Regions from separate parts of the Luteibacter aegosomatissinici genome, predicted to be linked through region 2. Evidence: riboswitches for the same ligand, from Rfam matches in the RefSeq annotation. Region 2 holds a riboswitch; each other region holds the start of a gene.
The links. A riboswitch is a leader RNA that binds a small molecule or an ion and turns the genes downstream of it on or off. The one in region 2 is predicted to bind cobalamin.
Positions count from the first base shown of each region.

Region 1: it holds a riboswitch for cobalamin, as region 2 does, so the genes downstream of both, L2Y97_RS20565 (ribonucleoside-diphosphate reductase subunit alpha) here and metE (5-methyltetrahydropteroyltriglutamate--homocysteine S-methyltransferase) in region 2, are expected to answer to the same signal.
Region 3: it holds a riboswitch for cobalamin, as region 2 does, so the genes downstream of both, btuB (TonB-dependent vitamin B12 receptor) here and metE (5-methyltetrahydropteroyltriglutamate--homocysteine S-methyltransferase) in region 2, are expected to answer to the same signal.

Region 1 covers NZ_CP095742.1:4,567,624-4,574,095, forward strand. Annotated here, with positions in the region: gene L2Y97_RS20550 (alpha-L-rhamnosidase) at 1-35, opposite strand, end outside; gene L2Y97_RS20555 (DUF2501 domain-containing protein) at 146-664, shown strand; gene L2Y97_RS20560 (response regulator) at 672-2,618, opposite strand; cobalamin riboswitch at 2,833-3,048, shown strand; gene L2Y97_RS20565 (ribonucleoside-diphosphate reductase subunit alpha) at 3,212-5,710, shown strand; gene L2Y97_RS20570 (ribonucleotide-diphosphate reductase subunit beta) at 5,845-6,472, shown strand, end outside.
Region 2 covers NZ_CP095742.1:744,611-751,082, reverse strand. Annotated here, with positions in the region: gene L2Y97_RS03285 (aldo/keto reductase) at 1-523, shown strand, start outside; gene L2Y97_RS03280 (glycosyltransferase) at 598-1,881, opposite strand; cobalamin riboswitch at 1,946-2,167, shown strand; gene metE (5-methyltetrahydropteroyltriglutamate--homocysteine S-methyltransferase) at 2,362-4,647, shown strand; gene metK (methionine adenosyltransferase) at 4,789-6,009, shown strand; gene L2Y97_RS03265 (DUF4142 domain-containing protein) at 6,170-6,472, shown strand, end outside.
Region 3 covers NZ_CP095742.1:4,514,431-4,520,902, forward strand. Annotated here, with positions in the region: gene L2Y97_RS20360 (cobyrinic acid a,c-diamide synthase CobB) at 1-1,223, opposite strand, end outside; gene cobO (cob(I)yrinic acid a,c-diamide adenosyltransferase) at 1,247-1,849, opposite strand; gene L2Y97_RS20370 (hypothetical protein) at 1,873-2,454, opposite strand; gene btuB (TonB-dependent vitamin B12 receptor) at 2,478-4,358, opposite strand; cobalamin riboswitch at 4,480-4,712, opposite strand; partial or broken gene L2Y97_RS20380 (acyltransferase family protein) at 4,709-5,803, opposite strand; gene L2Y97_RS20385 (GGDEF domain-containing protein) at 6,057-6,472, shown strand, end outside.

The DNA.
Region 1 (6,472 bases), 1.2 Mb from region 2:
AGCAGCAGGGCGAAAACCAGGGCGCGTGAAGGCAAGGCGTCGAATCCATGGTGCAGGGCACGAAGCCTCGAGCATACCCGCACACATCCGCCTAACGCGTGCGGGGCTACACAGTACGCACCCCAAGCCAACCGGAGCCACCGTCATGAAGACCCGTATCGCCGGCCTCGCCCTGGGCCTCGCCATCGCCAGCACCGCCGCCACCGCCGGTCAGCTCGACAAGCTCGGCAGTATCGGTGCGCTCGCGGGCGGTGGTGGCAGCCTGACCTCGGGAAGCGCCGGCAATGCCGCCGGCATCATCCAGTACTGCATCAACAACAATTACCTTGGCGGTGACTCGGGCGCTTCCGGGGTGAAGGACAAGCTGCTGGGCAGCCTCACGGGCGACCAGCATGCTGCCGGTACCGACGCGGGCGGGGCCTCGGGCACCGATTTGCTCGGGAAAATGGGCGCCAAGCCGAAGGACAGCACCGCCAGCACGGCGGCCGGCTCGCAGAACAAGGACTACCTGAATGGTGCGAAGGGCCTGCTGACCACCGGTGATGGCAAGCAGGTGAACCTCACCGGCGGCGACAGCGGCAACAGCAGCGACATGAAGGGCCAGCTGGTGCACAAGGCCTGCGACGCCGTGCTGAAACAGGGCAAGAAGATGGCCGGGATGTAATCCCGGCTCAGTTCCGCGTGATGCGCCCGATCGCCTCGGTAAGATCGGCCACGCCATAAGGCTTGACGATCACCGCCGTGCGGCCGTCGCGCACGACACCATTCGCGGCCTGGTCGCCGGTGGCAAACAGCACCGGCAGCCCAGGTTGCGTTTCGCGCATGCGTATCGCCACATCCACGCCGTTCATGTCCGGCAATCCCACGTCAGCCAGCAACACGTCGATCGCCTCGCTGGCGTGCACGCGTATCGCCTCGGTGCCATCGCCGGCTTCAAACACCTGGTGGCCGCGGCTCTCCAGCATCTCGGCGATGCTCATACGGATCAGCACATCATCCTCGACCACCAGCACCCGAAGCGGGCGTCGTGCCGGTGGCAGGGGAACCGCAGGTGCTGGTGCCGTCGGCGCCCCCCGCGATGCGGCGGGCTGCCGCTGGGCCAGGACGTGGCGAACCCGCCGGGCAAGCGCGTCACGCGTGTACGGCTTGCTCAGCAGCTCGACACCTTCATCGAGCCGGCCGCCGTGCACGATCGCGTTTTCGGTATAGCCAGAGGTGAACAGCACGGCCATGCCGGGCTGCCGTTCCACCGCCTTTCGCGCCAGCTCAGGGCTACGCAGCGGACCTGGCATCACCACATCGGTGAACAGCAGGTCCACCGCGATGCCACTTTCCATGATGGAGAGTGCGCTCTCCGCATCGCGTGCCTTCAGGACGCGGTAGCCCAGGTCGGCAAGCATGCCGACCACGGTCTCGCGCACATCGTCGTCATCCTCGGCCACGAGGATGGTTTCATCGCCGCCTCGCACGCCACCCTCGTCCAGGGCGACAAGGCGGTCTTCGCTTTGCGTCGAACGCGGCAGGTAGATTTTCACCGTCGTGCCGTGGCCGGGCTCGCTATAAATCTTTATGTGGCCGCCGGATTGCTTCACGAAGCCATACACCATGGACAGGCCCAGGCCTGTCCCCTCGCCTTCCGGCTTGGTGGTAAAGAACGGTTCGAAGACCTGTGCGAGCACCTCCGGCGCGATGCCGGTGCCCGTATCGGTGACCGCCAGCATGACGTACTGGCCGGCCTTCAGGTCACCGTGGGCCTTGGCGTAGGCCTCGTCCAGAAGCGCATTGCCGGCCTCGATCGTCAGCCGCCCCTGCCCGGCCATCGCATCGCGTGCATTGATCGCGAGGTTGAGCAGCGCATTCTCGACATTGCCGACATCCACCTGCGTATTCCACAGGCCACCGGCCACAACCGTCTCCACCTCGATCGCCTCGCCAAGCGACCGGCGCAACAAGTCGTCCATCTCGCGCACGAAGCGCCCGATGTTCACCACTTTGGGTGCCAGTGGCTGCCGCCGGCCGAACGCGAGCAGTTGCGCCGCCAGCCGCGAACCGCGGGTGACGCCAGCCATCGCATTGGCAACGCGGCGCTCGGCGCGCGGGTTACCCGCGACGTCGGCGGCCAGCAACTGCAGGTTCCCGCTGATCACCTGCAACAGGTTGTTGAAGTCATGCGCCACCCCGCCGGTGAGCTTGCCGATCGCATCCATCTTCTGCGCCTGGCGCAGCTGGTCCTGGGTGATATCGGCCGAACCATCCCCGCGCGGCCCCATCCAGGCCTGATCGCCACCCGTGGGGCGGAACGTTGCCAGGATGACCGCCTCGCCCGCCGCCGCGGCGCTCAACGTCTCAAGCGACAGCCGCCAGGCCGAGCCATCGGCCGCGTTCGCGTCCAGGTCGCGAACGCCCCGCGCACCGATCACCGCGAGAAGGGCTTCGATCGCCCCGCGCCCCGCCGCATCCCAGAACGCAAGGAACGCACGGCCGTCGAGCCGGTCCCGGGCCCACGCGTTCGCGTGCAGCGCGGTGCCCGAGGGCGATAGCGCCACCAGGCCAAAAGGCACCGCATCGAGCGATTGAAGGAGCAGTGCGTGGTCTTGCAGCGTGAACGTCGATGGCATCGAACCGCGTGATCCTTCATGTCATGGCGTGGAACGGGCCCGAATCTTAGCCTCGGGCCGCAATCACGTATGTGTAGACGCCCTTCACATGCCAGGACAGGTATTGGTTACGCCATGACCAGGGGCCCCAACAGCGTGTTTCCGCAACCCATTGAGTTGCCAGCGCATTGGAAAAAATCCCCTATATCTTGTGTTGACCTGCCCTGGTCCCAGCTATATCGTGTGTCCCGTTGGTGTCCGAGGCGGCGCGACTGCCCGTCGGACTTAAAAGGGAATCCGGTGTAAATCCGGAACTGCCCCGCAGCGGTAAGTGGAAACGATCCCGTTCAATGCACTGGCCTTTCAGGGGCTGGGAAGCGACGGGTAGGCAAGGCGGCATGCCGCCTTATGTCCACGAAGTCCGAAGACCTGCCAGCAGCCGTGCCCGAAGGGCATGGTTCGTGGTGACGGCTTCCGCGGGGAGGCACGTCGCGGACCGAAGCCCCACGCGCGGCTTCGTCCCCGGCTTTCCCGTCCTTGCCTAGCCACATCAAGCCCCGTCCGAGGGAACGGGAGTCTGGACCAGGCCCTGGGGCACGCCAAGCATGACGACGATGGATTCCGCAGCGCGCGAGCGCACCGAGACGGCCGACACGGCCGCCACCCCCACCACCAGCAGCGACAAGGCCCCGGCAGCGGGCTACCGCGAAGACGCCCCGCCGGCGTTTGCCCTTACCCCTCCGCATAACCCGGGCCAGATGCGCGTCACCAAGCGCAACGGCGGCCAGGAAACCGTGGATGTGAACAAGATCGTGCGCGCGGTAACGCGCAGCGCCGATGGCCTGTTCGCGGTCGATCCCATGCGCGTGGCGCTGAAGACGATCGGCGGCCTGTACGACGGTGCCACCACGCAGGAGCTCGATCAGCTCTCCATCCGTACCTCCGCCGCGCTCACGGCCGAGGAGCCGGAATACGGCCAGCTCGCCGCGCGCCTGCTCTCCGCCTTCATCGACAAGGAAGTGAGCGGCCAGGAAATCCAGTCGTTCTCGCAGTCGATCAACATCGGCGGTGAGCTGGGCATTCTCAATGAACGCTTGCGCGCGTTCGTCAGCGCCAACGCGCGCAAGCTCAACGATGCGATCGACCTGAACGCCTCGCGCCGTTTCGAGTACTTCGGCCTGCGTACGGTGTACGACCGCTACCTGCTGCGCCACCCGACCAAGCGCCACGTCATCGAGACGCCGCAGTACTTCTTCATGCGCATTGCCTGCGCGCTCGGCGGCAACGATGTCGCCGAGACGCTGGAGCTGTACCGCATGCTCTCGTCGCTCGAGTACCTGGCCAGCTCGCCCACGCTGTTCAATGCCGGCACGGCACACGAGCAGCTGTCGTCGTGCTTCCTGCTCGATTCGCCGCAGGATGACCTGGCGTCGATCTACTCGAAGTACGGCGATGTCGCGCAGTTGTCCAAGTTCGCCGGCGGCATCGGCCTGGCCTACTCGCGCATCCGCTCGCGCGGTTCGCTCATCCGCGGTACCAATGGCCATTCCAACGGCCTGGTGCCCTGGCTGAAGACGCTCGACGCCTCCGTCGCCGCGGTGAACCAGGGCGGCAAGCGCAAGGGCGCGGCCTGCGTGTACCTGGAAAGCTGGCACGCCGATATCGAGGAATTCCTCGAGCTGCGTGAAAACACCGGCGACGACGCCCGCCGCACGCACAACCTGAACCTGGCGAACTGGGTGCCGGATCTGTTCATGCGCCGGGTCGAGACCGATGGCGACTGGTCGCTGTTCGATCCGAAGATCGTGCCGCACTTCGTCGACACCTGGGGCGAGACGTTCGAAGCCGCCTACGCCAAGGCGGAAGCGGAAGGCCTGGCCACGAAGCAGGTGAAGGCGCGTGAGCTTTACGCGCGCATGCTGCGTTCGCTGGCCCAGACCGGCAACGGCTGGATGACCTTCAAGGATCGCTCCAACGCCACCAGCAACCAGACGGCGAAGCCGCAGAACGTTATCCACCTTTCGAACCTGTGCACCGAGATCCTCGAGGTGACCAACGAGGGCGAGACGGCGGTATGCAACCTGGGTTCGGTGAACCTGGCCCGCCACGTCGTGGATGGCGCGTTCGATTTCGAGAAGCTTGCGACCACCGTGCGTACGGCCGTGCGCCAGCTCAACCGCGTGATCGACCTGAACTTCTACCCGATCGATACCGCGCGCACCGCGAACATGAAGTGGCGCCCGGTGGGCCTGGGCGTGATGGGCCTGCAGGATGTGTTCTTCAAGCTGCGCCTGCGCTTCGATTCGGATGAAGCCCGCGAGCTGTCCACGCGCATTTCGGAAGAGATTTACTTCCACGCGCTGTCGCAGTCCAACGAGATCGCCGAGCGCGACGGGTCCCACCCGGGCTTCGACGAGAGCCGCGCCGCCAACGGCGAGCTCCAGTTCGATTACTGGCCGGCCGCCACGCCGAACGGCAAGGATGGCCGCTGGGCCGAACTGCGCGAGAAGGTGAAGACGCACGGCCTGCGTAACTCGCTGCTCATCGCCATCGCGCCGACCGCCACCATCGCGTCCATCGCCGGTTGCTACGAGTGCATCGAGCCGCAGGTATCCAACCTGTTCAAACGCGAAACGCTGTCGGGCGATTTCCTCGTGGTGAACCGCCACCTGGTCGAAGAGCTGAAGACGCTGGGCTTGTGGACCGCCGAGATCCGCGACCAGATCAAGCTGGCCGAAGGTTCGGTGCAGGGCATCAACGCCATTCCGGCTGAACTGCGCGCCATCTACCGCACCGTGTGGGAGCTGCCGCAGAAGTCGCTGATCGACCTGGCCGCCGCGCGCGGTGCCTACATCGACCAGAGCCAGTCGCTGAACCTGTTCATGGAAAACCCGAACATCGGCCAGCTCTCGTCCATGTACATGTACGCATGGAAATCCGGCGTAAAGACCACGTACTACCTGCGCTCGCGCCCCGCCACCCGCATTGCGAAGACGACGGTCAGCGCCGCCGCTGCCGCGCCGGTCGCGCCGGTGGTGAACACGCAGGAACAGGCCGAGGCCGCGGTGTTCTGCTCGCTCGAGAACCCCGAGTACTGCGAAGCCTGCCAGTAACGCATCACCTGTAGGAGCCCACCCCGTGGGCGACATGTTTCGCTACAGCGCCGCAAGTGTCGTGGCCCTTACGCGAACGGCGTCGCCCACAGGGTGGGCTCCTACAGGTCTTCAACGAATTTCAGAGGCACCTTATGTCCGCCCACCCCATCACCCGCGATGCGCACCTGCTCGATCCGGGCTTCGAACTGACGCTGCGCCCCATGCGCTACCCGAAGTTCTACGAGATGTACCGCGCCGCCATCCGCAACACGTGGACGGTGGAAGAAGTGGATTTCTCGCTCGACGTGACCGACCTCAAGTCGAAGATGTCCGATGCGGATCGCCACCTGATCCACCGCCTGGTCGCTTTCTTCGCGACCGGCGACACCATCGTCTCGAACAACCTCGTGCTCAACCTGTACCAGCACGTGAACTCGCCCGAAGCGCGCATGTTCCTGTCGCGCCAGCTCTACGAGGAAGCACTGCACGTGCAGTTCTACCTCACGCTGCTCGATACCTATATCCCGGATCCCAACGAGCGTAACAAGGCCTTCGCGGCCATCGAGACCATCCCCTCGATCCGCCAGAAGGGTGAGTTCTGCTTCAAGTGGATCGACTCCATCCAGAATCTGAATCGCCTGGAAACCCGCGAGCACCGCCGTCAGTTCCTCCTGAACCTGATCTGCTTCGCCGCGTGCATCGAAGGCCTGTTCTTCTTCGCCGCGTTCGCCTACGTGTACTACCTGCGTTCGCGTGGCCTGCTGCATGGCCTGGCCTCGG
Region 2 (6,472 bases):
ACGTTACATCGGCGCATCCTCGATGCATGCGTGGCAGTTCGCGAAGATGATCTATACCTCGCGCCTGCATGGCTGGACCGAGTTCGTGAGCATGCAGGATCACTACAACCTCATCCAGCGCGAGGAAGAGCGGGAGATGATTCCGTTCTGCGTCGACCAGGGTATTGGCGTGATCCCGTGGAGCCCGCTGGCGCGCGGCCGCCTCACGCGTGACTGGGACGTCACCAGCGACCGTCAGGAAAAGGATGTGTTCGGCGGTACGCTGTACAACGCGACGGAAGCGTCCGACAAAGCGATTGTCGCGGCGGTGAAGGATGTGGCCGAAGAGCGTGGCGTACCGCGCGCGCAGGTGGCGCTGGCATGGGTGGCGCAGCGGCCGGGCATCACGGCACCCATCGTGGGGGCGTCGAAACCACACCATCTCGACGATGCCGTAGCCGCGATCGACCTGAAACTCAGCGATGAAGAGATGAAGAAGCTGGAAGCGGCGTACGGTCCGCATCCGGTCGCTGGTTTCGAGTAACTAGGCCTCCTGTAGGAGCGCGCTTGCGCGCGATCTGACCTCGCTGCAAGCACCCATCGCGCGCAAGCGCGCTCCTACACAGAGCGGCGTTCGATTGCAGCCTCGATGACATCGGCGGCTACGCGCGCGCCTTGCTCTTGCTTCATCCTTCGGGCGACTTCCTCGGCGCGCGCACGTAGCGGCGCGTCTTCAAGTAACAGGGCGAGCTTCGCCGCCGCACGGTCGGCACGGTAGCGCGTGGCGGGCAGCACCTCGCCTACGCCCAGCCGCTTCACCCTGGCCGCGTTATCCGGTTGATCGAAGCCGTGCGGCACCACCAGCGATGGGCGACCCGCACGCATCGATTCCTGCGTGGTGCCTACGCCACCGTGGTGCACGACCACGGCGGCGCGAGCGAACAGCGCACCATGCGGCGCGTAGTCGGCCGCGAAGACGTTATCGTCCTTGATGGCGAGGCGCTCGCGCAGCGCAGGCGAGCCCGTCAGAAGCACGGCGCGACAGCCCAACCGCCTGGCCGCATCCACGCTCTCCCGCAGGAAGCCCTCGCTCGCGTGTACAGCCGCCGAGCCCAACGTGAACACGATGGGCGGCGTGCCCGCGTCAAGCCAGCGCAGCAATGCGCCGTCCAGCACATCATCGAATGGAAGGTAGCGGGCCTGGCCGGTGAGCACCGTGTTCGCAGGCGCGTCAGGCGGCAGGCCACCCAGCAACGGTGAATACATCGCGAGCACGCCGTCACGCCCGTGCTGGCCACGGTGGAACGGATCGCCTGCGAACGCGATCGGTGCAAGGCCCAGACGACTGCGGAACGCGCGTACCGGTGCGGTCCATGGATAGGTCAGCCGCTCCACCGCGCGTGTCAGCCAGCGCGCGCGGCGGGGCGAGGCGCGGAGCCATCGATCGAGCCCATCGATGCCCGTCGCGGGCGGATCGAACGGCGAAAGGAATACCGACGGCGACAGCACCGCGGAGAGCCACGCTACGCGCAGCGTTTCGCCAAGGATCTGCCCGGCGAACGCGAGCGTGGTGGTGACCACCGCATCGGCTTCCCTGCAAAAGGTTTTGAGCGCGTGGTAGCTCGCCGCAACGTCGGCGGCGGCAAGATCGCGGACCACGAAGCGCGGTCCCTTCCACGGATGGAACGCCTTCGCCGCAAATGCCGCCTTGTCCTCCGGCTCATCGATGCCACTGGCCATGACGAAATCGAGCCCTGCATCCAGGACCGCATCGCGATGGATGGCATGGGCACCGACGGTCACCCGGTGGCCGCGCGAGACCAGCTCACGGCCCACGGCGAGCAGCGGGAACAGGTCACCCTGCGATCCCACCGTCGCAAACACGATGTGCCGTTCCGCCATCACCGCCTCCGTACTTCGCCAGGGCTCCATCGTCGCGCATTTGACTTCGGCCGTCCGGACGGCTAATTTCGCCGTCGCCAGCGGTCTTTATCTCTTTATTCGAATATAGAGATAAAGCTAAGAGGGAAGCCGGTGTGAATCCGGCGCTGCCCCGCAGCGGTATGAGGAGACGACGTCCGTCACACGCACTGGGCCATCAAGCCCGGGAAGCGACGGTCCAAGGCGGTACGCTCACCGGCGTGCCACATCCCCGAGCCCGAAGACCTGCCGCCAGCCGGTGCCCGTACCCCGTCATGGGGGCGTGGGCACTGCCCGACCTGACGGGCCGCCCCCACGGTGGCCCGGCGGTTCGCCCGCGGGGGCGAAGGTCGACGGTCAGCCCGCATGACGCTCAACCTGCCCGCGCGGTGTGCCGTGGTGGTTCGAGGTCGTCTGCGTGCGCCGCCCTTCCCTCCTCTTTCATCAAAGAGGAATCTTTCCATGCCACACGTTACCTACCTCGGTTTTCCCCGCATTGGCCGCCGCCGCGAACTCAAGCGCGCGCTGGAGGCTTACTGGAAGGGAGAAAGCGCCGCCACTGAGCTGATCGACACCGCAGCCTCCCTGCGCCAGCGTCACTGGCAACTCGCCCGCGACGCCGGCGCCGACAGCGTCCCGGTTAACGACTTCTCGCTGTACGACCACGTGCTCGACGCCGCGGTCGCGCTCGATGCCATCCCGGCACGCTATCGCACCCTGCACGATGCCGACCCGCTGGCGGGTTACTTCGCCATGGCACGCGGCCACCAGCGAGGCGGCCACGACTTGCGTGCGCTCGAGATGACCAAGTGGTTCGATACCAACTACCACTACATCGTGCCTGAGCTACATGCGGGCCAGGTGTTCCATGCGCGGCCGGAGAAGCCGGTGGCGGAATACCGCCAGGCGGTCGCTGCCGGCCACGTCGCGCGCCCCGTGCTGCTCGGTCCGGTGACCTTCCTGCTGCTTTCCAAAACCGTCGATGGGAGCCACCCCCTCGGGCTGCTCGATGCGCTGCTCCCCGCGTGGCTTGGCCTTGTCGATGCCCTGGTCGCCGAGGGTGCGGACTGGATCCAGGTCGACGAACCGGCGCTGGTGCTCGATCTGGAGGTGGGTGCGCGCGATGCATTCCGCCGCGTCTACGAGACGCTGGCCGCCCATTCGCCGGCAAGCATCCTGCTGGCTACGTACTTCGGTGGGCTTGAATCGAACCTTGGCCTCGCCACGTCGCTCCCCGTTGCGGGCCTGCATGTCGATTTCGCACGCGCCCCGGCGCAACTCGATGCGGTACTCGATGCCCTCCCCGATGGCCGGGTGCTCTCCGCCGGCCTTGTCGATGGCCGCAATATATGGCTCAGCGATCCGGCTACACTTCTCCCGCGCCTGGAGACCCTGCGCGCACGCGTTGCCGACGGACGCCTGTGGATCGCGCCGTCGTGTTCGCTGCTGCATGTGCCCATCGATGCGGCGGAAGAAAAGCAACTGCCGGGCGATCTCGCACAATGGCTGTCGTTCGCGCGGCAAAAAATCGCCGAGCTCCGCCATTACGCCGACGCGGTCGCTGGAAACGCATCCGCCGTGCAGCACCTGGCACGCCAACATGAAGTCGTCGCGCAACGGCTAACGTCGCCCGACGTCGTGCGTGCCGACGTACGTGCGCGCGTGCGCGGCCTTACCCCGCAATTCAGCCAGCGCCGATCGGGTTTCGCACACCGCGCCGCCGTGCAGCGCGAACGCTTTGGCTTGCCGGCCCTGCCCACGACAACGATCGGTTCCTTCCCGCAAACCGATGACCTGCGCAACGCACGTGCCGCGTTTCGATCGGGCAAGCTGGATGCCGCTGCCTACGAGGAGCGCCTGCGCGATGAAGTACGCCGCGCCGTCAGCTTCCAGGAAGAAGCCGGCCTGGATGTACTCGTGCATGGCGAGCCCGAGCGCAACGACATGGTCGAGTACTTTGGTGAGCAGCTATCCGGCTACGCCTTTACGAAATACGGCTGGGTGCAGAGCTACGGCTCGCGCTGCGTAAAGCCGCCCATCATCTACGGCGATGTGGCCCGCCCCACACCCATGACCGTGGCATGGTCGAGCTTCGCGCAATCGCTCACCGAGCGCCCGATGAAGGGCATGCTCACCGGCCCGGTGACCATGTTGCAGTGGTCGTTCGTGCGCGATGACCTGCCCCGCGCTGACGTGTGCCGGCAGATCGCCCTCGCCTTGCGCGACGAAGTGCACGACCTGGAACGCGCCGGCATCGGCATCGTGCAGATCGACGAGCCAGCCCTTCGCGAAGGATTGCCGCTGCGCCGTGCCGACTGGCAGGCCTACCTGGCCTGGGCGGTGGATGCGTTCCGGATCACGGCGGGTGGCACCAGCGACAGCACCCAGGTGCACACCCACATGTGCTATTCGGAGTTCAACGACATCATCGAGGCCGTCGCGGCCATGGATGCGGATGTGATCTCGATTGAGACCAGCCGCTCACGCATGGAGCTGCTGGAGGCCTTCACCCGGTTCCGCTACCCCAACGGCATTGGCCCAGGCGTGTACGACATCCATTCCCCGCGGGTGCCCGCCGAGGCCGAGATGGCCGACCTGGTGGCCCGGGCCCTACAGGTCCTCGAACCCGACCAGCTCTGGATCAACCCCGATTGCGGGCTGAAGACCCGGGGGTGGAAGGAGGTAGGGGAGGCCCTGAGGGGCATGGTGGCGGTGGCCAGGGCCGCCCGGGAGCGCCTTCCCGCGTAAATGTTGCACCCGCCCCGGGGCTGAATGTCCATGCAATCGTCACCCCCGGGGCGTACCCTTGCCGCTGCAAACCGGCACAAGGGCGTGTATCATGGCGCGCCCTTTTATCTCTTTATCCGTAAAGAAGGATATATCCCCGCGATGAGCAGCTACCTCTTCACCTCCGAGTCGGTCTCCGAAGGCCACCCGGATAAAATCGCCGACCAGATCTCCGACGCCGTTCTGGACGCCATCCTGGCCCAGGATCCGCGCGCACGCGTGGCCTGCGAAACGCTGGTGAAGACCGGCGTTGCCATCGTCGCGGGTGAAATCACCACCAGCGCCTGGATCGACCTGGAAGCCCTGACCCGCAAGGTCATCCTCGATATCGGCTACGACTCCTCGGAAGTCGGCTTCGATGGCGAGACCTGCGGCGTGCTGAACCTGATCGGCAAGCAGTCGCCGGATATCAACCAGGGCGTGGACCGCAAGAAGCCCGAAGAACAGGGCGCTGGCGACCAGGGCCTGATGTTCGGTTACGCCACCAACGAAACCAGCGAATACATGCCGGCGGCGATCCACTACGCCCACCGCCTGGTTGAGCAGCAGACCAAGGTCCGCAAGAAGAAGAACTCGCCGCTGCCGTGGCTGCGCCCGGATGCGAAGAGCCAGGTCACCCTGCGCTACAACGAGGCCGGCGAAGCCGTGGCCATCGACGCCGTCGTGCTCTCCACCCAGCACGATCCGGGCGTGAAGCAGAAGGACCTGATCGAAGGCGTGCGCGAGCTGATCCTGAAGCCCGTGCTGCCGGCGAAGCTCCTGCACAAGGACACCAAGTTCCACATCAACCCGACCGGCAAGTTCGTGATCGGTGGCCCGGTGGGCGATTGCGGCCTGACCGGCCGCAAGATCATCGTCGACACCTACGGCGGCTGGGCCCGTCACGGTGGTGGCGCGTTCTCGGGCAAGGATCCGTCCAAGGTTGACCGTTCGGCTGCTTACGCTGCCCGCTACGTCGCCAAGAACATCGTCGCTGCCGGCCTGGCCGACCGTTGCGAAATCCAGGTCAGCTACGCCATTGGCGTGGCCGAGCCGACCTCGATCTCGGTCACCACCTTCGGCACCGGCAAGATCCCCGATGAGAAGATCGAAAAGCTGATCCGCAAGCACTTCGATCTGCGCCCGTACGGCATCATCAAGATGCTCGACCTGGTGCACCCGATCTACCAGCCGACCGCTTCGAATGGTCACTTCGGCCGCAAGCCGTACGAGATCACCGGCGCCGACGGCAGCAAGTACACCGCGTTCTCGTGGGAAAAGACCGACAAGGCCGACATCCTGCGCGATGCCGCCGGCCTGAACGGCAAGGTCGCCCGCCGCTAAGCGACGGCTGCCTTGTTCGATCAAGAAGGGCGCCCCACGGGGCGCGTTTTTTTTGCGCCGCCGAATCCAGGGGGCGTGTGGTCGTTGCGTAGCCGCCAGGGTCACGGCGGTTTCATCGCGTGAGTGAGACACCAAGGGCAGCTAAAACGGAGACGCCCCCATGACGACGCCCCTTCGCCCCCTGCTGCTCGCCGCCGGCCTGGCCCTCGCCCTGCCCTTCACCGCGACCGCCGCGCAGGAAAAAGACAGCCAGGGCGGTACGCCCACCGACGCCGGCTTCTACCAGAACGCCACCGGCGCCAACGTGGCCGAGATCGAGCTGAGCCAACTTGCGCTGAAGCAGGCCTCGTCCGCGAAGGTGAAACAGTTCGCCCAGCACATGGTGGATGACCACACCAAGGCGAACGAGAAGCTGGAAAGCCTGCGCAACGGCGACAAGGGTTACTCGACCACCACCGCGCCG
Region 3 (6,472 bases), 1.2 Mb from region 2:
TGCACGAAGCTGGCCGTCATCCGGCCACGTCGATAGACCGCTTCGGCGGTGGGCCCACCGTTCGGGTTGCTGGCATGCGCAAGCGGTGCGGCGTCGACCGATGCCTGTGCGTAGTGGAATGAATGCCCACGCAGATCGCCTTCGGGCAGCGCCACGGCCTGCATGCCCAGCGCCGCCATGCGTGGCTGCATGGTGGCGTGGCCGCGGAGCAAGCCAGCGAGCTGCGCCGCATGGCCGTGGCGGTCGGTAAGCTGGTCCAGCGCATAGAGCAATCCGCCACACTCGGCCAGCAACGGGCGCCCTGCATCGACATGCGCATGCAGCGCATCACGCAGGTCGGTGCGCGCCGCCAGCGTATCCAGGTGCAGCTCCGGATAGCCGCCAGGTAGCCACACGGCATCGCATGCCGGCAGTGCATCCCCGGCCAGCGGTGAGAAGAATGCAAGCTCCGCGCCCGCATCACGCAAGACCTGGAGATTGGCTGGATAGAGGAAGGCAAAGGCAGCGTCGCGCGCCACGGCGATGCGGACGCCGGAAAGCGACACGGTGGTGGCCAGGCCCGCGGCGGGTTCGAAGGGTACGGGTGGCGGGAGCTCGAGTGATGAGCGCCCCGCCAGCGCGTCGGCCAGGGCATCGAGGCGTTCGTCGAGGTCGGCCAGTTCATCGGCGGCGACGAGGCCGAGGTGGCGTTCCGGCAGGGACAGCGGCCGGTCATGGAGGCGATCGCGTGGGAGTGTGCCGTGCCAGGCGATGGCGGCGGGCAGGCTCTCGCGCAGGAGCTTGGCGTGGTAGTCGCTGCCTACGCGGTTCGCCAGTACGCCTTGCACCGTCACGTCGTCGCGATAGGTGGCCAGGCCGTGCGCGAGCGCGCCGAAAGTCTGGGCCATCGCCGAGCCATCGATCACCGCCAGCACCGGCAGGCCGAAGCGTGCGGCGAGATCCGCACTCGACGGCGAGCCGTCGAACAACCCCATGACGCCCTCAACCAGGATCAGGTCGGCCTCACCGGCCGCATCGTACAGGCGCGCGCGGACATCATCCTCGCCGCCCATCCAGGTATCCAGCTGGTAGACCGGCCCACCGCTCGCGCGGGCCAGGATCATCGGATCGAGGAAATCGGGCCCGGTCTTGAACACGCACACGCGGCGGCCCAGGCGTGTGTGTGCACGCGCGAGCGCGGCGGTAACACTCGTCTTGCCCTGCCCCGAGGCAGGTGCACTCACCAGCAACGCGGGACAATGACGGATCACAGTTCGATGCCCTTCTGTGCCTTGATGCCCGCCTGGAACGCGTGCTTCACCACGCGCATCTCGGTCACGGTATCAGCGATGGCCACCAGGTCATCCGGCGCGCCCCGGCCGGTGATTGCCACGTGCTGGCGTTCGGGCCGGGCGAGCAAGGCGGCGAGCACGCGTTCGAGCGGGATGTAGCCTTTCACCAACGCGATGTTCAGCTCATCCAGCAACACGTAGTCGTAGGTGTCATCGCCCAGCATGCGCTCGGCCACGCTCCACGCCGCCATGGCGGCGGCGATATCGCGCTCGCGGTCCTGGGTTTCCCAGGTATAGCCCTCGCCCATCACGTGGTAATCCAGTTCATCACCTTCGAACCTGCGAAAGAAGGCCTCCTCGCCGGTGGAGAAGCTACCTTTGATGAACTGTACGACACCACAGCGAAAGCCGTGGCCCAGCGAGCGTGCCAGCATGCCAAAGCCGGATGAGCTCTTGCCCTTGCCGTTTCCGGTGTTCACCACGAGCACGCCGCGATCGATGGTGGCCCGGGCGATGCGCCGGTCCACCAGTTCCTTCTTCCGCTGGGCACGGTCCCGGTAGCGCGATGCGTCATCCATGTCGCGCCATTCGGGCTTATCGGTCATGCATGGGCCGCGCCGCGGCCACCCTCCTTTGGCAGGAAATGCGCGATCACCGCGTGCAGCACCTGCGCCGCCAGCACGTACAGCGTCGCGGCACGAACGAACAGCGGGGCCCACTGCATGAACCGGGCAAGGTATTCGGCCATGTGCGGATGCTGGTAACGACCACCCAGCCAATAGAACGCGCCATTCGACACGGCATAGCTCAGCGTGGCGCACACCACGATGCCGAGGAACACGAGGCCATGTGAACGCAGCGAGCCATCGAAGCGCGGAGCCAGCAGGCGGCCGCCGTACCAGAGTACGGCGTACGCGAGCGGCAGGAAGGCGTACGCCACGGTGATGCAGAAATCGCTGACGCCCGCGTAACTCACCGAGTACCAGTCCACCAGCACGGCCAGCACCACGAAGCCGATGAAGGCCAGGTGCTTGCGCAGGTAGATGCCACCCAGGAAGAACAACGCCATCGACGCATCGGGCAAATGCAGCATGTCGCCGAAATGATGGAAGCGGGTGCCGATCATCACCAGCGCGAAGAGCGCGGCGAGGGCGGCGAACGCGGGACGGGAAAGCGGTTTCATCGTGGTTTCCTCCGGTGGGTGGATCAGGAGCGCGGCTGGTAGCGGAACGTGAGCATCCAGTTGCGGCCAGGCTGGTTGAAGTAGCGCGCGGTTTCGTAATGGCGATCGAAGATGTTCTTCGCCGACAGCTCCACGTTCCATGCGGTATCGATCGCGTAAGCCATGCGCAGGTCGGTCAACGCGTAGCCGCCCAGGCGGTGCAGGTTGGCCGTGTCGTCATAGCGGTAAGCCGATGCGTAGACGCTGGCGCCGACACTGAGGGCGCCGAAGCTGCGGTCTACATCGACATTGGCCGTGCGACGCGCGCGGCGTGGCAGCAGGTTGCCGTGCGTCGCGTCGTCGCTGTCATCTTCGGGCGAGAGCCAGGTGGCGTTGCCGCCCAGGCGCCAGTCACCCAGCGTCGTATCGGCCGCCAGTTCCACGCCACGGATCCGCGAGCGGTCGATATTGTTCGCGCCGCCAAATGGGAACAGCGGGCCAGTCAGGCTCGAATCGAACACGATCAGGTGATCGATACGATTCTGGAACGCATTGATCGACCAGTTGCCCCAGCCCGGCGTACCGCGCAGGCCCAGCTCCCAGTTACGCGAGGTTTCCGGCTTCAGGTCCGGGTTGCCGTAATCGGGGTAGTACAGGTCGTTGAAGGTCGGTGCCTTGAACGCCGTACCGTAGCTACCCGTGACGCGTAGCTCCTTCGTCAGGGCATAGCCGTATTGCAGGCTGCCGGTGGTCTTGCCGCCGAACTGGCTGTTCTCGTCGCGGCGCAGGCTGCCCTGGATCGAACTGTCGCCGAACTCCTGCTGCCACTGGGCGAACAGCGCGTGGTTACGGCGCGCATCCACGAAGTAATCCGTGCTGCCGACCACGCGGTCGCGCTGCCAGTCAAAACCGAGCGTGGTGAGGCCGTATGCGCCACCCACCTTGCCGAGGTCAGCCTGCAGCGACGCCAGGTCGCGATGCGTGTTGAACGTATCGGCGTAGACGCCGTTCTCGTAATCGGTGGACAGATCCAGGCTACGCCCGACGTTCAGCGTGACCAGCGCGTCCTGTGCCGGGCGATAACGCAGGCGTCCGCCCACCGTCTGCGTCGCCGATTCCGCCGAGTTGCTGCTGGTGCCGTCGTAGTAGTTGTGGCCTTCGCTACGCGTCGCACTGGCATCGGCATCCCACTGTTCGTCAAAGCGCCAGCCGCCCTTCAGCGACAGTGCGTTGTTGCGGTAACCATCGTCATCGGGCTCATAGGTGTAGCAACCACCACCGCCCGGGCTGGGCTTGCCGCGGCACGCGTTAATGCCATGGGTCTGGTCGTGACTGGCCTCCACCGAGTACCAGCCGTTGGTGCCGCGGCCCGCAAAACCGGCCGAGCCGCGCAGCGTGGACCAGCTGCCAACGCCGACCGAAAGGTTGGGCACGAAAGCGCCCTGCGGGTGGCGGGTAAAGATCTGGATCACACCGCCCAGCGCATCGGAACCGTAAAGGCTCGAGTACGGACCACGGACGATCTCGATGCGCTCGATCTGGTCGACCGGAATATCCTGGAAGGCGGCGGTACCGGAGGTGGCCGAGCCGATCTTCACGCCATCGACGAGGACCAGCACGTGGTCGGATTCGGTGCCGCGCATGAACACGGAGGTGGCCTTGCCCGGGCCGCCGTTGTTGGCAATGGAAACACCCGGGGTGGCGCGCAGCAGGTCGGCCAGCGACCGCGGCTGCAGCCGTTCGATATCGGCGCGGTCGATCACGGTGGAGGCCGAGAGTACCTGGTTGAGGGTCTGCTCGGTGCGGCTGGCGGTAACCACCACCTTGTCGAGATCGGTGGAGGCGGCGTCATCGGCATGGGCGGCGACGGGCGTGAGCGTCGCGAGGCCGATGGCGAGCGCGAGGTGGTGCGGACGGAACGACACGTTGGAACTCCCTGCTGGCCGCGCCTACCCGCGCGGCATTTGGCTGCGAGGGACGAGCGTGGGCAAGGAGCAAGCGACGGCGAACGGAGTCGGGCCACCCGCGACCAGGGCCCTCCGCCTGTCCGGTGATACCACGTGGGCCGGTCTCCGGGCTCGCGAGTGCAGGGGTTACCTGCGAGGGCTGGCGCCTTCCCATGCCGCACGCGGCACAGTGGCATTGGCCAGCCCCTTCAACTCGCCTACCGTTGCGGGGGCAGCTCCGGAATGGCGCAGGCACACGACCTGCGGGTCACCGGATTCCCGTTTCAATCCGCGGCGCTGGCGCCTTGGATCACCCTGGGTGCCCGTAGTGTAGCGGAACGGCGCTCACGCCAGCGCAGGAAGGGACGCTCGACGAGGTAGTGCAGGGCTGCTCCCACGGCGAGCACCACCACGGCAAAAGCAACGAAGCGCCACACCGGATGGCCGTCCAGCCGCCCGTCCAGCAGGGCCACGGTAAGCATGAAGGCGCCCTTGTGGCTGAGGTAGAGGCTGTACGAGGCGCGGGCGAGCCACCCCGCGCCGGGCACGTGCCGCCGGGCAAGCCAGGTGCCACCCGCCGCCATGCCGACGAAGCCGGCCATCGCAAGAGCCACGAGCGGGTAGCCGATCGCGTTCTGCCAGAAACCGAGGCGGCCGCCGTCGAAGAACACGATGCAGCCAGCGAGCAGCAATGCTGACGCACCCAGCAGCGCGGCGGCATGGCATCGGGCCCACGCCAGCCAGGCCGGGCGGAAGACGGCGCATGCCGCCACGGCCACGCCCGCCAGCAGGCCATCCAGCCGTGAGTACGTGGGGTAGTAGAGGTAGCGCAGGTACGCCGGCCCAGTGGGGACATCCATATCGGCAAGGGGCGCCAGGTGAACCTGCCACAGCCACGCGCGCAGCGCGATGCCGCCCAGCAGCACGCCAGCGCACAGGAGGACGAAGCGCGCCGCCGTCAGTCGCCCGGCCAGCAGAATCGCCAGCGCTGGGAACACGAGGTAGAAGTGCTCCTCGACGCACAGCGACCATACGTGGGAGAAGGCATACCGCTGCGGCGCATCGAACAACAGATTGAACGTAAACGTGGCGAACTGCCATGCCGGCTGCATCAGCGGGGTTTCGCGCCAAAGCGGCCATGCCAGGTAGAGGGCCAGCACCACGATGTAGGCAGGCAGGATGCGGAAGGCGCGCCGTTGGTAGAACGCCTTCATGTCCAGCCGCCCCGTGTCACGCAACGCGATGAACACCTGGGCGCCGATCAGGTACCCGCTGAGCACGAAGAACAGGTCCACGCCCATCCAGCCAGCGTGTTCGAGCACGCCAAAGTTTTCACCGAGCCCGCCGATAAGGTAGCTGTGGAACAGCATCACCCACACGATGGCGATGGCGCGCAGGGTGTCCAGTCCGGGCAGGCGGGTCATGGGTTCAGTCCGTGGGGTGTGCTGCGAGAGTGGGGAGCGCATGCGGCGGCCTTCGGGCCGGCTCATGGCGTTTTGGGGGCGGTGCGCCAGGCCGGTGGATCATCACGCCGGGCCGGTGGCAGCACGCTATGATCGTCACGCGCCAGGCAGACCGGGGGGCTTGCCGGCGCATATCTGGGGATGCCATGCCAATCGGAATCATGTCTTCCGTGCCAGACGGCGCGCGCCGGTAAGCGCGCCGCCACGCACGGACGTGTCGCTGCGACGTTTCCGCCGGTGGCTGCCGGCGGCCGCTCTTGCCACACTGGCGCTGTATGCCGGTGACGGGCGCGCTCAGCTTCATCCTGGTGAAAACGCCGCGGCCACGCTCACGGTGGCCGACGCCACGAAGACCTCCGATCACCCGGCGTTCGTCGCCACGCTGTCGCGCCTTGCGCCGTCGCGCGGGCAGATGTCCCCCGCCGAGCAGATGCACCTGGCCTACCTGGAAGCCTGGCAACTGGCCTACGCGGGCGATCATGCGAAGGCCACCCCCGCGCTGGCACGCATTGCCGACCAGGCGCCCGACAAGGTCCTGCGCCTGCGTGCCACCGCCACGCTGGTGAACATCCTCGGCGTGGGCAGGCATTACCAGGACGCCTTCGTCCGCCTGGATGCCATGGTGGCCGC